3 regions of the Cellvibrio zantedeschiae genome follow, and region 3 is predicted to be linked to each of the others. Evidence: predicted binding sites of a transcription regulator. Region 3 holds the regulator's gene; each other region holds the start of a gene.
What was found. The regulator FliA, encoded in region 3, starts transcription of late flagellar genes. The targets are predictions, from matches to a motif close to TAAAGTTATNNNNNNNNCGGCCGATANCC.
Positions count from the first base shown of each region.

Region 1: a site for FliA is predicted at 3,681-3,709, ahead of fliD (flagellar filament capping protein FliD). Genes of this name have one in related genera too.
Region 2: a site for FliA is predicted at 2,724-2,752, ahead of IE104_RS11120 (DUF5610 domain-containing protein). Genes of this name have one in related genera too.

Region 1 covers NZ_BMYZ01000001.1:1,897,191-1,902,297, forward strand. The annotation lists gene IE104_RS08445 (NAD-dependent 4,6-dehydratase LegB) at 1-674, opposite strand, end outside; gene IE104_RS08450 (acylneuraminate cytidylyltransferase family protein) at 675-1,370, opposite strand; gene fliD (flagellar filament capping protein FliD) at 1,586-3,649, opposite strand; gene mprF (bifunctional lysylphosphatidylglycerol flippase/synthetase MprF) at 4,021-5,107, shown strand, end outside.
Region 2 covers NZ_BMYZ01000002.1:68,468-73,574, reverse strand. The annotation lists gene IE104_RS11130 (HvfB family MNIO-type RiPP peptide maturase) at 1-622, shown strand, start outside; gene IE104_RS11125 (HvfC family RiPP maturation protein) at 619-1,371, shown strand; gene IE104_RS11120 (DUF5610 domain-containing protein) at 1,456-2,676, opposite strand; gene IE104_RS11115 (acyltransferase family protein) at 2,819-4,006, opposite strand; gene IE104_RS11110 (LytR/AlgR family response regulator transcription factor) at 4,183-5,052, shown strand.
Region 3 covers NZ_BMYZ01000001.1:1,068,332-1,073,438, reverse strand. The annotation lists gene IE104_RS04745 (protein phosphatase CheZ) at 1-782, opposite strand, end outside; gene cheY (chemotaxis response regulator CheY) at 827-1,210, opposite strand; gene IE104_RS04735 (RNA polymerase sigma factor FliA) at 1,398-2,120, opposite strand; gene IE104_RS04730 (MinD/ParA family protein) at 2,154-2,972, opposite strand; gene flhF (flagellar biosynthesis GTPase FlhF) at 3,194-4,777, opposite strand; gene flhA (flagellar biosynthesis protein FlhA) at 4,828-5,107, opposite strand, start outside.

The DNA of each region.
Region 1 (5,107 bases), 830 kb from region 3:
AACCCTTTTGCCGTATCGCTCACAAAACTGAAATCACGCGTTGGGGTTAGTGCGCCCAATTTTATTTGGCGATTGCCCGCAGCAATTTGCGTAATGATGGTAGGAATAATCGCGCGTGCCGATTGCCGTGGTCCATAGGTGTTAAAAGGACGAACAATACTGACCGGCAATTGGAAAGATGCAAAAAACGAGTACGCCAATTGATCAGCCGCAATTTTTGTCGCGGAATATGGTGATTGACCACATACTGGATGCAGCTCATCAATGGGTACATACTTCGCGGTCCCGTAAACTTCACTTGTTGAGGTGTGAATAACCTTTTCCAGATCAAAATCCCGCGCCGCTTGCAAAATATTCAGCGTGCCTTTGACGTTGGTATCTATATAGGAATCGGGTGAATGGTATGAAAATGGAATGGCAATCAATGCAGCGAGATGCAGCACCGCATCGCAACCTTTCATGGCATTGCGCACACCATTTGGATCGCGAATATCGCCTTGGAAAATTTCAATTTGCGACAACACATCCTTCGGGGTTGTATCCAGCCAACCCCATGAATTGAACGAGTTGTAGAAAACAAATGCTTTAACACTATAACCTTGCGCAACCAGGTGTTCGCATAAATGCGAGCCTATGAAACCATCTGCACCAGTAACCAATATTTTTTTCGACATTTATTGCAAGTCTCTTTGTCGTTGAGAGAAATGAAGCTCTGCTCTTTTCAAATCATCCGGGGTATCAATATCAATACTTTCATCTTCAGACATCACATAGGCAATAACTTTTGTATCAGGAATTGCTTGATGACGCTGGAAGTTAGCCACGCTAAAAATATAAATAGCACCATTAGGTGAATAAATTTTGGGCAAATCCTGACGGCGAGATATTTTTGCGAATTCAGGCATAGCCGGTATCAGGTATGGATCGGCTCCCAAATATGCATAAAGATATTTATTGTCCGCCGCGCACACGCTGTTTAATGCATGGCAATCCTGATGCCCAAGGTACAACTTTAGTGACGCCTTTATATCTTGCGCAGTGCGCAGCGGTGATGTTGGTTGCAACAACACAATAATATCCTCACCAAGCAACCCTTGTTTTTCAATACATTCCTGAATAACCGGATTAGTAGGCGAACGATCTTGCGCCAAATCTGGATGACGGCGAATTATTGCCGCTCCGTTGTTTTCCGCAACGGTTAAAATCTGAGCATCATCGGAAGACACATAAATCTCATCGAATATTTGCGCAGCTTGAGCCGCATGGATTGTGTGCGACAACAAGGGTTTTCCCGCAAGATTAGCGATATTTTTTTGCGGAATGCCTTTTGACCCACCGCGAGCGGGAATGAGAGCAATCGTTTTTGCCATAGGAAATCCAGACTTAAATTCTTTATAGATTATAGTCAGCAAATCATATGCCAAACGGATTTTTATAGAAATGCTGTTAGGTTGATTAATCCGACAGCTTAGCGCAACAAACTCAGGACTCGAGGTTAGAGCTTTGCGGTTTAGCGTTTTTTAGGCAAAGGAAAATGGACTGCAATAAACAAACGAATTTATTGCAGGAACATAAAAATAGATGATTAGCTATCGTTAGACGAAGCACTTAGCGCTTTGAAAGCACCAGTGAGGAAGGTACCCGTTGATTTAAGGCTACGCACAATGCTTTCCATCGCACTAAATTGCGATTGCAATCTAGCGCGGTAAGATTTGCTGCGGCGATCAACAGCTGTTAAATCAGTTTTTACTTTATCAACATCTTTAGTGAGGCTGGTTTCACGGGTTTTAATCAGGCCATTGGTTTTCAGGAAATTATCAATTAAGCCAGTAAAGGTAGTGGCAAAACCACGCGAGAAAGTAATTTTCCCACTAGTTGCACCAGCGTTTATTTGCATGTTCAAACCTTCTGCCTTACTACCCAAAGCCGGCAAGAGAACATTTCCGTAACCGAACGCGGCTACACCGTCAACAGTACCTGCTACATCAGTACCTGAAGTGCCGGTGGCAACACTAATTCCCATATCTGCCATATCAGCACTTGCAGCGGTAATCGCAAATTTACTGCTTGAGCCATAAGACGCAGAGGTAAATTCCAGTTTTTGCGTGGTGGTATTGAACACTACACTCACCACCGCTTTGGCAGCAGAAATAGCGGCATCGGCATTAATACGTGATTGTAAATCTGCAGCCAGCTCGGCACCGGTTGCGTAGGTTTTTGTTGGCAATGTAATTGAGGATGCTGCGATACCATCTAGTGCAGCGGTAAATGAATAGGTTTTACCCGTTGTGTCCAATGGGAAAGTTGAAACCATTGCGCCCGCTGTTAATTGACCTTTGGATGGCTGAGCAGTAATTACCACATTGTAAGAGCCGGGGACACTTTTATCTGTATATTTGGTGACGCTGATTTGAGCATTGTCTGAAGAAGTTTTAGGCACAAACAAATCGCGTACAGACTCAAAGTTTTTATCCATAGCCGAACGAAAACTGGTTGTTGCAGTTGAATCATCAATCTTTAAGGTGCCGTCTAACTCTGTGCGAATACCAAGACTGGCAAATGTGTTAAAACTGCCACCCAAACCACCAACTGCAGCGTTCAACTGACTGCGAACTTGTTGTACCAAATTTTTGGCCATAGGGTCCTGGCGCAAACTGCCGTATTCATTCTTCTCTTTATCAAAACCAATTAACTTTCCGCTATCTGCAAGGAAAGTGTTATATGCAGAAACAAAATCGCGAATCGCTTTTTCGGCAATAGTTTTATCGGCAGTCACGCCGATATTGACTGTTTCAGTTGTGGATTTATTAAATAAATCGAATTCCAAACCATCTATCACGTCAGTTATGTGGTTGTTGGAGCGGCTCAAACTCATGCCATTTACACGCAACAAAGCGTCTTTACCTTCTTGTTGCTGGGTAAGGCTGCGCGTGGTTTGGTTAAAGTTAAAACTCGCCAGCCCTAAAGCACCGGGAGTTTCAGTAGCAGTGATTTCAACTTCGTTGCTCGCGCCTGAGGGACCGGTTACCAAAAGTTTGAAATTGGAACCTTCAGCGACAATGCTGGCTTTAACGCCCAGATTAGATTTGTTAATAGTGTCGCGCAAACCAACCAAAGAGTTGTTACTGTCATCAATCGTGATAGTGCCACCATTTTTAGTACTATCCACGGTAAAAGTATCAACGGCGTTATTCCAGCTGCCAAACCGAATCGCCAGGGTGCCCTTGCCTATAGTCGCTGTCTGGGAGCTAAAGTTACCTGAGCTTACGGATTGTGCCTGGGCAATTTGGTCAACATTGATGCTGTATTCACCAACGGATGCTTTGGCATCTAACTTAGTAATACCGAGCAAAGTTGTATTAGGTACAGAGGTAGATTTTGCGTTAAAAGTATCTGCATTGCCCAAGGCACCTGCCGCAGTTTCCAATTTGGAAAAGGCAGAACGCAAAAGGCCAAAGTCTGAAATTTGAGTTTGAAGTAGGGTTTGCTTGGTGTTGAGCCTGTTGGTTTCAGGCAACTTGTTCACGTCTACCAGCTTATCAACAAGCGAAGCCGTATCAATACCTGAGCCTGAACCCAGAGAACTGATGATGGTTGCACCAGTATTCGTCGGTGTGGACGATGTCGATGAAACGCCGGATGTAGCCATAGGTAGTCACCTTAAAACAATTTCGCTATCAGGTTAGCGGCAATTCTTGAATAAACTTTAGCCTAGATAACGCCCAAAAGTGTAAATTTTAAATAGCGCGAACCGGATACCAAACGGTAATAACTTGCCGATCCATATCTACTTGAGCGGTCAGTATCTGCCTGCAATCACCACTTTTTAGACTATTTTGCCGCCATTTAGCGCAGCATCAAGCTTTACCAAGACAAATGCACAGACCGCACCACTTTTGATTTTACTTATATCGATTTCGATAAATTCTTAGGGAATCCCCGTGCGTTAAGCCATATTAATGGCATCAAGATGGTATGATTCGCCCGCCAATCCTCATCAATCACTCGACCAGATTGCACATGCCATTAAACACACACACGCTCAAAAAACTAACCCCACTTATCAGTTTGGTTTTATTTGGTCTTGCCGCTTATGGCGTACATCACCAAATTGCAAACTACGGTTGGAGCAACCTTTGGGTGGATCTTTTCGCTACCCCATTCCAAACACTCGAAGCCATGTTTTTTATGAGTATTTTTGGCTACGTTACCTTGAGTTTATGTGAGTGGATTGCAATTCGTTATACAACAGAGAAGCTTAATTATCGATTTATTTTGTTAGGGTCTTTTTTAAGCAATGCTATTAGCCACAACGTGGGCGCATCACCCATTACTGGTGGTGCAATTCGTTACCGGTTTTACAGTGAATGGGGATTGAGTAATAGCGCTATTGCAAAAATTACTGTTTTTGGCACCTTGAGTTACTTTTTAAGCGCTTTTACCTTATTGATTATTGCTTATCTGGTTGAATTTAATTCGATTCCCATCGAATCAGCCGTAGCTAAAAATACCGTTAATTTATTATTAATCATAGGTATGGTTTTTATCGCGGGGTGGATAGCGCTTTCCTTCTTCAGCAAAAATCAATTCACTATTGGCAAATTTAGCATTTCGCCACCAACGCCAGCTTTAGCGTTCCAACAAATTGCAGTCGGCGCTATTGATCTTAGTATTGCTGCCATAGTGCTTTACATTCCCTTGTTGAATTTTACCGACATCAGCTTCAGTGAATTTTTAATTTATTACGTGGTAGCGCAGTTATTTGGTTTGATTAGCCAGGTACCGGGCGGCATAGGTGTATTTGAAAGTAGCTTTATGTTTTTGGCAGGCAGCCGCTTTCCACCAGAACAACTTTTATCGGCGTTGATTATTTACCGAATTGTTTATTACATAGTGCCCTTAATTTTTGCGGGTGTACTAATTGCCGCTTATGAAACTAAAAGCCATCGCTTTGTTTACACCTTAAAACTGCATTACATATTTAAACTCATTTACATAGCCACACCAAAAATATTCTCAGTGCTCTTGCTGATTGGCGGTTGTATTTTATTAGCGTCAGGCGCCACACCGGGAATACAGGAGCGTTTGGACTGGTTGCAATTTTTTA
Region 2 (5,107 bases), on a different contig from region 3:
TGCTCCTTTAAATATCGATTTACTAAAAGCAGTTAAAGTATTTTTACGTCAACACAAGATCCACTACTACAGCGAACACCTCAGCTATTCCGGCGATGCTGGCAATCTCTTCGAATTACTTCCAATACCCTTTACCGAAGATGCTGTGCATTATGTTGCATCGCGTATTCGCCAGGCACAGGATATTCTTGGCCAACGCATTGCGATAGAAAACGCAACCTATTACTACGCCCCCCAACAAGAAATGGCTGAATGGGAATTTATTAACGCCGTAATGTACGAAGCAGATTGCGCTCTATTGTTGGATGTAAACAATCTGTACGTAAACAGTGTTAACCATCAATATGATGCTCTTGAATTTCTGCAAAATTTGCACGGTGAGCGGACTGCTTATATTCATATTGCGGGGCACGACACCGAAAGAGAAAGCTTCTACACAGATACTCATGGCGCCCCTGTAGTGAAAGACGTATGGAGCCTGCTGCAGCTCGCCTATTCATTATTTGGTGTAAGGCCAACCTTACTAGAACGTGAAAATAATATCCCACCAATTAATGCACTCCTACAGGAAATTAATCAAATAATGGAATACCAAACGCTATCAAGCAGTCAAAAAACATGAAATCTTTTCAGCACACTCAACTGGCTTTTACCGAATATCTACGTGGAAACACAAGTGGAGATTCAGCAAACGATAAAAAATCCAGACAAGAAGAAATTTATCGCGATCTGATTTATAAAAATATAAGTCAATGTATTTCAGACGTGTTCCAAACAACGAAAAGCATTATTCCTGAAAGCGAATGGGAGGCAATGATACGTGAATTCATTAAAATCCATCCTTCGCACACGCCTTATTTTTTGGAGATTTGCCAAGAGTTTCTAGCATATTTCGTCAACACTCGAAAATTGCAGCCAACAGATTACCCATTCATTATTGAACTTATGCATTTTGAATGGATTCAATTAGCCATAGATATTGCTGATTTAAGTTTGCCGGAAACAACATGCATCCCAGAGCCTGCAGAAAGCTCGCTTTGGAATGCGTCACCGTTTGTTGTTGGATTGACTTATTCCTACCCCGTGCACATTATTGACAAAGATTATTTGCCCATAGAGCAAACCGCGCAACCAACTTATTTATTGGTACATAGAAAACGAAATGATGATTTGGAAATTTTAGAGACGGACGGTTTAAGCCTACGCATTATTCAATTGCTACAAGCGCATGAAAAAATCAACTATTCGCAAATATTCCAGCTCCTGGCGGAAGAGCTTGATAATCACACTAAAGAAATACTGCTACCAAGAGTCTTGTCCGTATTGCGCACACTTGCGCAAGACGAGCTTATATTCTGCAACCAAACATAAAACAAAAAAAACAGGTACGCATGAGCGATTGATTTAAAAGCTCTTCACTTACAAAGAGCTTTTAGCAGATAGATGAAGACCGGATCAAGAAGCAGAAACTGCTTCTGTTTTTTGCGGAACGTTTAATGCTAGGATTCGTTCCAGGAATTGCGATAAAGCACTAGGCTCTTCATTTTTTAAAGCTGCCTGATCAGCCATTTTTCTGGTTAAATCCAACAACAATTGATGCGGATTAGCAAACTCGCCCGCTACATTTAAAGTAGACAATACATCTTTAATAAAGTCCCCCACTGGCGCCAATTGGTTTGCCAAACTCGGAACTTGTTCGCCTTCCGGTGAAAACGCGCTATAGCTCTCAGCAACCTGTTGAATTTGTACTTGCGATAAATTCAACGCGTAGCTTGCAATTTGTTGATCGTCGTAGCCAAGATTTACCGCTTTATCAAAAACATCATCCAAATTACCTGAGTAAAATTGCCCGGCCAACTTATCCACGCGCCCGAGCAAATCGTTAATCGCATTCAATTCGCTTTCATTCAAATCACCTTCAATTGAAAGCTCAAAATTACTTGCAGAACTTTTACTGGCATTAACCTCGACACCATTTTTATCTTGTGCAGTTGCAACACTCACTCCCAGGCTGGATGATGCGCGAATGCTCACTCTATCACCCTCTTTGGTGATTAATTCGAATTTGAAATCGCGCGCCTCCGCATACTCATAAAGACCTTGTTGTATCGCAATATTATTAATAGAAGCTGGCGTAGCTACATTTGGAAGTGATTCTTTTGGTACTGAAGCATCAGTTTTAACGCCCGAAACAAGTTTTTCTTTTAACGCGTCTATACCGGATAAAACTTGCGAATAGGTATCTTTAAGGTCTGCCTCCACTTCTGGATAAAACATGCTCAAGGCTTTTAACTTTTCTTCCGCTTCGGCAAAGCCTTTCTTAAAGCCCTCTAGCCCCGCCTCTAAACGCGATTGTAATTGTTCCTGAGTTGCGCCTTCAGCAACATCCATTGCTAGACGGCGCTCTATAAAACCCAAAATAGTACCGGCTGCTTTCGTGGCCGTCATCGGCTCTTGATCGCTGTAGGCTGTCGTGGCGACAGCGTCTTTACCAGCAATTTTTTCATAGGCCTGACTGAGCGTGCGGGTTACTAACTTGAGGGCAGATTGACGTTTTTCCTCAATTGGCGGAGCTTCCTTGATTACTGAGGATTTGGATTGAGCGCGAGCTTGATCCTGCCTGCTTAATAATGAAGACGAAGGAAATGCGCCGGAGTTGATTGAAGATAGAGTCATAAAGCACCTGGCCAATGAGAAGTATTAAAGTGAAGCCCCGCTATCTTCGACATCGGCCAGAACACTGAAAACTAAAAGACTTTTTAGTGTCACTTTTAACGTTTATTTATAACCAAAACACCAATCATGCTAGCGCCCAAAGTTAACGCCCCTTTTGTATCCCAAAAAATATTGGCAATACCGGCAGGCGTTTAATGATCTCAAACATCAATATACAACCGCTGATGACCATCAAGATAATAAGCATTGGCTCCCAAAAACCTCCGAGAGTTTTCGGCACCAGAAAATAGGCAATCGCAATAATTAAGGTTTGATGGACGATATAAAAGCAGTAAACGCCGCGATTCAAATAACGCAGTATCGGATTGCTGTTATGAAAACAATGCTGCGCCCACGCGATAAGCGTAAGCATCCAAAACCACCCGTTGGCGGTCCAGAACAATCGGTTGATGCTCTTGGCAATACCACCATCACCCAAAGAGCCTCCATTAAAGGAAAACAGGATATAGCTGAAGGTGATTGCTGCTGTAACAAGGAAATGCCAGCGCAAACCAGCAAAGCGATTCCAAACCAGAGGCATTCTCACCAACACAAAACCAATCAAAAACACCAGCAATGAACGTGCGTGATTAAACCAATCCTGTACAAAGTTATGCGTAACAGGATTTTTTTCGTCTAGCCACAACCCTAGAAAATAGGAAATCATTATTGGAAGAACAATCACTACAGACATTGGCGTTTGTTTCGCAAACGCATTCCTTAGAGGCATTAGCCGAGACGACATCAGCAAAGGGTAAGCTGCCCACACAATCAGACTGTAAGCTAATAAATAAAGCAAAAACCAAAGATGATTCCAGGTTAAATGCATAGAACCCAGGGTTTTATGGTCAGCAAACTCGGGGCTGTTTTGATCGAGGTATGCATACCAAAAATGCCAGTAGTTGGGGCAATTGATGATGCCTTTGCTGTTCGCCTCCACGTACACTTGCGGAACCACAACTACCAGCATCCCGAATAACAAGGGCAAGAGCAGAATCGGCACACGCTTAACAATAAACTGCCACCACGACTGGCTTGCCAATAGAAATGACACAGCCGCGCCACTAATCATAAATAGCAAAGACATCCGCCACTGGTTCGACCACAACATAATATTGGTAAGGAATTTACTGGTGTAAGTACTTTTGTAATGCCAACCCCAACCTTCGACATAAAGCATACCGACGTGGTAAAAAATCAATAGCCCAAAAACCATCACACGCAACCAATCCAACTCGATCAAACGTTTCCGGGTAATTTCGTGCAAGGGAAGATTAACTGCCTGGGTCATATGCGCCTCTTAAGTTTGCGTTGTATAAACGCCATCCTAAGGGACGCCCGACTTGTGTATTGATGCTAAGTGATTGTTCTACGTGAAGATGTGACGAACGGAAGCCAGGTGTGACCAACTCTATTGCGGTTTATACTGCAACGCACACACTCACGCCCTTTCCACCCGAGCACCGAATGAGCAAGATGTCCAACCAGCAGATTCAACATTTTTTAAAGCATCAACGACTCTGGGCAAGCGCGCTTTTGGTTGGGTGGTTCAGCATCAACGTTGCTGTGTTAGCCACTACCAAACTCATGGAATACCAACGAGCCGGACATGTGGTCCCAACGTGGAAACCCTTCTGCTGGGAAATATCCAGCGCGCTTATGATTTTGCTACTCATTCCACTGGGAATATTCGTGAATGATCGCTGGCTGGAGAAGCTGGGTTTAAAAACTCGGCTGGCATGCCACCTATTGGCGACCATTCCTTTTTCGGCCATCCACGTAGCGGGCATGGTGGCGATTCGTAATCTCACCTATTCCGCGATGAATCAAGATTATGAATTTGGAAATCTATTGATTGAGTCTTTATATGAATACCGAAAGGACGCGCAAACCTATTTGACGGTGGCATTAGTCGTGTTTGGATACAGACTTATTGTGCGACGCCTACAAGGTGAAGCCAGTTATTTAGCCAAGGATGAAGAAAATGAAGACGCAACGTCTGAATCACCACCAGAACGCTTGTTAATAAAAAAACTCGGGCGCGAGTTTTTAATTCAAACAGCAGACATAGAATGGATTGAGGCATCGGGCAATTATGCTAATTTGCATATTAAAAATAGTGTCTACCCTATGCGCATTACTATGGATAAATTAGAAAAATTATTGCCATCTAATTTCACACGCATACATCGCTCCACCATCGTCAATCTCGAACAAATTCAGGAAATACAACCGCTGGATACTGGCGACTATCAAGTAACTTTACGCAACAAAGAAATTCTTACACTCTCTCGCCGCTATAGGGAGGAATTCAAAACACTGTTAAGTCTCACTTGATATTTATAGCCGAATCAAATGCACTCAAAAAATAAACACAAAGCTTTTTTCTTCT
Region 3 (5,107 bases):
TCATCAACTTCATCCTGACCGGAAACTACGTTCTCACGTTCTTTATTAATTTGTGGGCCTTCAGCCTCGTGCTTACGTTTTTCAATTAAGTCATCGATATTTTGCTCGCCATCCAAGTTATCGACGATGCCGGTGATTTCTTCAACCTGACCAGCCATGCGCACTAAATCGACTAAATCTTTTTCAACGTCTTTGATTAAACCTATAACACGCTTTAATACCTGGCCGGTTAAATCCTGAAAGCCTTGTTCGAGCACAATGTCTTGTAAACTTTTGTTCAAACGCTCGGTGCCTACTTCCATTTGCCCGAGAAAACCATCCATACGCTCGTACAATTCACGGAATTCATCGGCAGACATTTCGCGGCGTTTTAAGCGTGCCCAATCATTTCGCAACAAGCTGGCTTCCTGACCAAGATTTGCTGCAATTGGTGCAGCTTCGTCAACCATATCCATGGTTCTCTCTGCTGCTTTTTGCGTAAGTTCAATAACGTAATTCAAACGATTAGATGCGTCATGAATATCTGAACCTTCAATTTTTGGAGGCTGCTTGCTGAGATCAGCATCTACATTGAAATTCACAATAGCATTGTGCAAACCGCGAGTTAATTTACCCACCGTTTGAAAAATATGGCGATCACGTGATTCAGTAATACTTTGAATAAGCGCAGAAGCTTCTTCAAACTGATTGCCTTGCAATTTTTCCGTTAACAGCTTTGCACATTCTTTGAGTTCGGCAATGAACAATTCGTTGTTAGGATCGACTAATATCTCGGATGCCATGGATATGCCTTATTGTTAGGTTGTGGCAGCAAAACGTTTTTTTGTTAGCCAACACGCTCAAATATTTTTTCAATTTTTTCTTTAAGCGCCTGCGCCGTAAAAGGTTTTACGACGTAACCATTTACCCCGGCTTGTGCTGCCTCAATAATTTGGTCGCGCTTGGCTTCTGCAGTAACCATAAGCACCGGCAAGGTGGCGAGTTTTTCGTCGGCACGCACAGCGCGCAGCAAATCAATACCCGTCATGCCAGGCATGTTCCAATCTGTTACCAAAAACTGGAAGTCACCGCTCTTGAGCATGGGCAATGCTGTCATGCCGTCATCCGCTTCATGGGTATTTGAAAAACCCAAATCTCTCAGCAGATTTTTAATGATCCGCCGCATCGTCGAGAAGTCATCGACAATCAAGATTTTCATGTTCTTATCCAAAGCAACCTCCGTCACACCTACAGGAATTTCGTTTACTGTTAGTCTAGCCAGTGTTGGCGATCTAGCCAGTTTTCTGACGTTAAAAAACTTTTTTAATTACTTATTGAGCTTTATTTGTTCGAAGTGTTTGCATGACAAGCAACCTCCACGGCACCTACTCCTGCGTTGCCGTTGGGGGGTAATGCTTTTAACCCTGCGACTGCCAACCCGCCAAACGCGATTTCAACCGCGAGGCAGCCTGGCTATGAATTTGGCTAACGCGCGATTCGCTCACCCCCAGCACCAACCCAATCTCTTTAAGGTTGAGCTCTTCGTTATAGTAGAGAGCAAGCACCATGCGTTCGCGTTCGGGCAACTGACTAATAGCGGAGGCGAGCGCTTTCTTTAAGCCTTCGCGCTGCAAACCTTCAAAAGGACTGGCGAATGCACTGCTGGTTTCGCTTGCATCTATATTGCTGTCTTCTTCGCCGAAGGTTTCTTCATAGCTGTAAAGACGACTGCAGTTGGAGTCTTGCAGCATGGAGTGATATTCCTCCAGGCTCACCTCAAGCTCGGCAGCAATTTGGGCATCCTGGGCATCGCGACCCGTGCGGGCTTCTACAGCTTTAATGGCTTGGGCAATACGGCGGGAATTGCGGTGAACCGAGCGCGGAGCCCAGTCGCCACGGCGCATTTCATCGACTATGGAACCGCGAATGCGGATACCGGCATAGGTTTCGAAACTGGCGCCTTTGGAGGAATCGTATTTTTGTGCAGCTTCGATCAGGCCAATCATTCCAGCCTGAATAAGATCGTCTACCTGCACGCTGGCAGGCATACGCATCATCATGTGGTAGGCGATGCGCTTCACGAGGGGCGCAAACTCTTCAATGCGCGCGTTGTGAAGGCTTTGCTCCGTTTTATCGTACATGGCTAACCTATCAACTGCGGCCATAAGTCATACTCAGTAGCGGTCATTCGCCGCACGAAGTAAACGTTCTACAAAAAATTCCAGACGCCCGCTAGGACCGCTCGGCAACGGCCACTTGTCCACGGTTTGCGCCAAACCACGAATCGCAACGGCGGCTTTAGAAGTAGGTGCAAACTCCAGCAAGGCTTTTTGTTTGCGTACGGCGTTACGTACTTCTTCATCGAAGGGAACCTGGCCAACGAACTGCAGGGTTACGTCGAGGAAGCGTTCGCACACGGTATTCAGTTTGTTAAACATGCTGGTGCCTTCCGCCGGATTGCGCGTCATATTCGCGATCACGCGGAAGCGTTGCATGTTGTACTCTTTGTTAAGAAGTTTGATGAGCGCGTAGGCGTCTGTAATGGAAGAAGGTTCATCGCAAACGACTACAACAACCTCATTGGCAGCGCGCACAAAGCTGACAACTGTATCTGAAATACCGGCAGCCGTATCTATAATAAGCACATCAACTTGATCGCTTAACTCATTGAAAGCGTTGATTAAACCGGCATGCTCAGCAGCACTTAACTCGGCCATGCGCTGCACGCCGGACGAAGCTGGAACAATCTTGATACCCGCTGGACCATTAACCAAAACATCCATTAATGAATGAGTGCCTGCAAGCACATCAGCGAGTGTATGAGTGGCTTTTAAGCCGAGAAGAACATCGACATTCGCCAACCCGAGGTCGGCATCAAACAGGACTACGCGCCGGCGCATTTCCGCCAGGGCGATACTGAGGTTCACGGAAATATTGCTTTTGCCGACTCCGCCTTTGCCGCCGGACACGGCGATAACTTGTACTGGGCGCATTGATTATTAACTCCAACAACCGGCCTAAATCTAAATTTGTGAACTGAGTATAGATACTGATTTGGATTGTTACTGACTTTTTATAACTGGTTTTGTAATTTCAAAAGCAAAATCCCCCCGCCTGCGGCGACCCCCTTTTCAAAGGGGGTTGATCAGTGCCACAAACACATTAAGGCACTTTTACATCCCCTTTGGAAAAGGGGGACCGAGGGGGATTTGTTTTAAGAAACCGCCGAAGCCGGGTTGGTTTTCAAAAGTGCCACAGCCTTAGCCACCAATTGATGCGCACGCGCTACTTCAATATTTTTAGGGATATCCTGACCATCAGTTGTATACACCACAGGCAAACGATTTTGCGCAACCACCCCTAAGGCTTCACCCATGCTGGCAGTTTCATCTAACTTGGTTAGTACACAACCTTGCAAGCGCGCAGCGCCGTAAGCGTGGACAGAGGCTTTCAACATTTGCTCTTGGCTATTGCAGGAAAGAACTAACAAACTCTTCACTTGTGGCTGATCTGCCAAGGCTTTTAATTGTGCCTTCAGGTGCGGATCCCCATGACGAAAGCCTGCTGTATCAATCAAAATCAATGAACAGTGACGCAAACTGCGCAACAGGCTTTCCAACGAATTACTTTCATCCACTACGCGCACAGGCACTCGCAAAATACGTGCAAGTGAACGCAATTGGTCGTGCGCTGCAATGCGATAAGTATCTGTAGTAATCAAGGCAACTTTGTCAGCGCCGTGCTGCAATACATAACGCGCAGCAAGCTTGCCGATGGTAGTAGTTTTGCCAACGCCGGTTGGGCCGACAAACGCAAACACACCGCCTTGATCAACTATATCGCGGCCAGCAACAGGTAATTGATGAGCCAGGTTTGCCAAAGCATCTGGCCAGGCATCACTCACCGATTTAGTTTTTGTGCAGCGGTTCAATACATTTCCAACCAGAGCCGAAGGCAAACCCAAACGCTCCAAACGACGCCCTACACTGCCCAACACGGGAGAGTTGGCGGCCGGCGTTGTGGTACCGGTTAGGCGATCAAGTTGTTGTTCAAGCAGAAAGCGCATATCCGCGATTTCAGCTTGCAGTTCGTGCAGTTCATTCGCTTGGTTAGCAGCGTAAGCAGGCGCGCGATCAGATTTGCTATTCAAGGAAACCTTATCTTCGTCATCCACCAAAGGATAGCGTTCAGCGGCACTCATAATCGATTTGGCTTTAGCGTCTACTTTAGTCTCTACCGGGGCAGCAACTGCTTTGCGACCTTGTGGGCGACTGGATTTGGTTTCAACTTTGATAACAGCTGCTTGTGGTTGAGTAACAGGGGTTTTAGCGGCGGCAGCGTGTCTTGGGATACTCGCATTCACCACCGTATTTTTGCCTACCAAAAATTCTTTTGCAGACTCTTCAGCTTTTTGACTGGCGAGCATACGCAAACGTGCTTGCTCGATATCATCAACTAATTGCTTGCCAGATTTACCTGAATTACTGCTACCGGATTTGGATGCCGCCAAGGTGGATGCAAAACTGCTATTAACGTGCTGTTTAGCGGCGCGCTCGATAACTTCGGTTTCTGCCCAAGCACCATCGCTCATCATTGGAGATGCACTGGCCAAGGCCATTCTGCCTAACGGCTGTTGTTGCAGTTGCGCAAGTTCGCTGTCTGAACCTGTAGTTGTCAGCAGCTCCACACCTTCCGGCACGCGGCCACTCGAGAGAATAATTGCATCTGGGCCCAGCTCTTGGCGGACCAGTTCTAACGCACGGCGCATATCAGCGGCTACGAAACGTTTAACTTGCATATTCAGCTCCTGCCTTTCGGCTACTTCAGGTAGTGAGTCGGGTTCTTAACCTAGCGGTCTGCACCCACACTCGCATCAATCGTAATTTGTTTGTTGTCCGGGATTTCGGTGTAAGCCAGTACGCGCATATCGGGAAGGCTGTGACGCAGGAAGCGCGACATCATCATCCGCAGTGGCGCTGCCACCAGTAACACCAAGGGTTTCCCCGCCATCTCTTGCTTTTGCGCCGCTTGAATCAAGGACTCTTGCAGGCGATCAGCCAAGCCGGGCTCAATAAACGCGCCGTCATCAGCGCCAGCTTTTTGTGCCTGCTGAACGGTACTCAGCAAT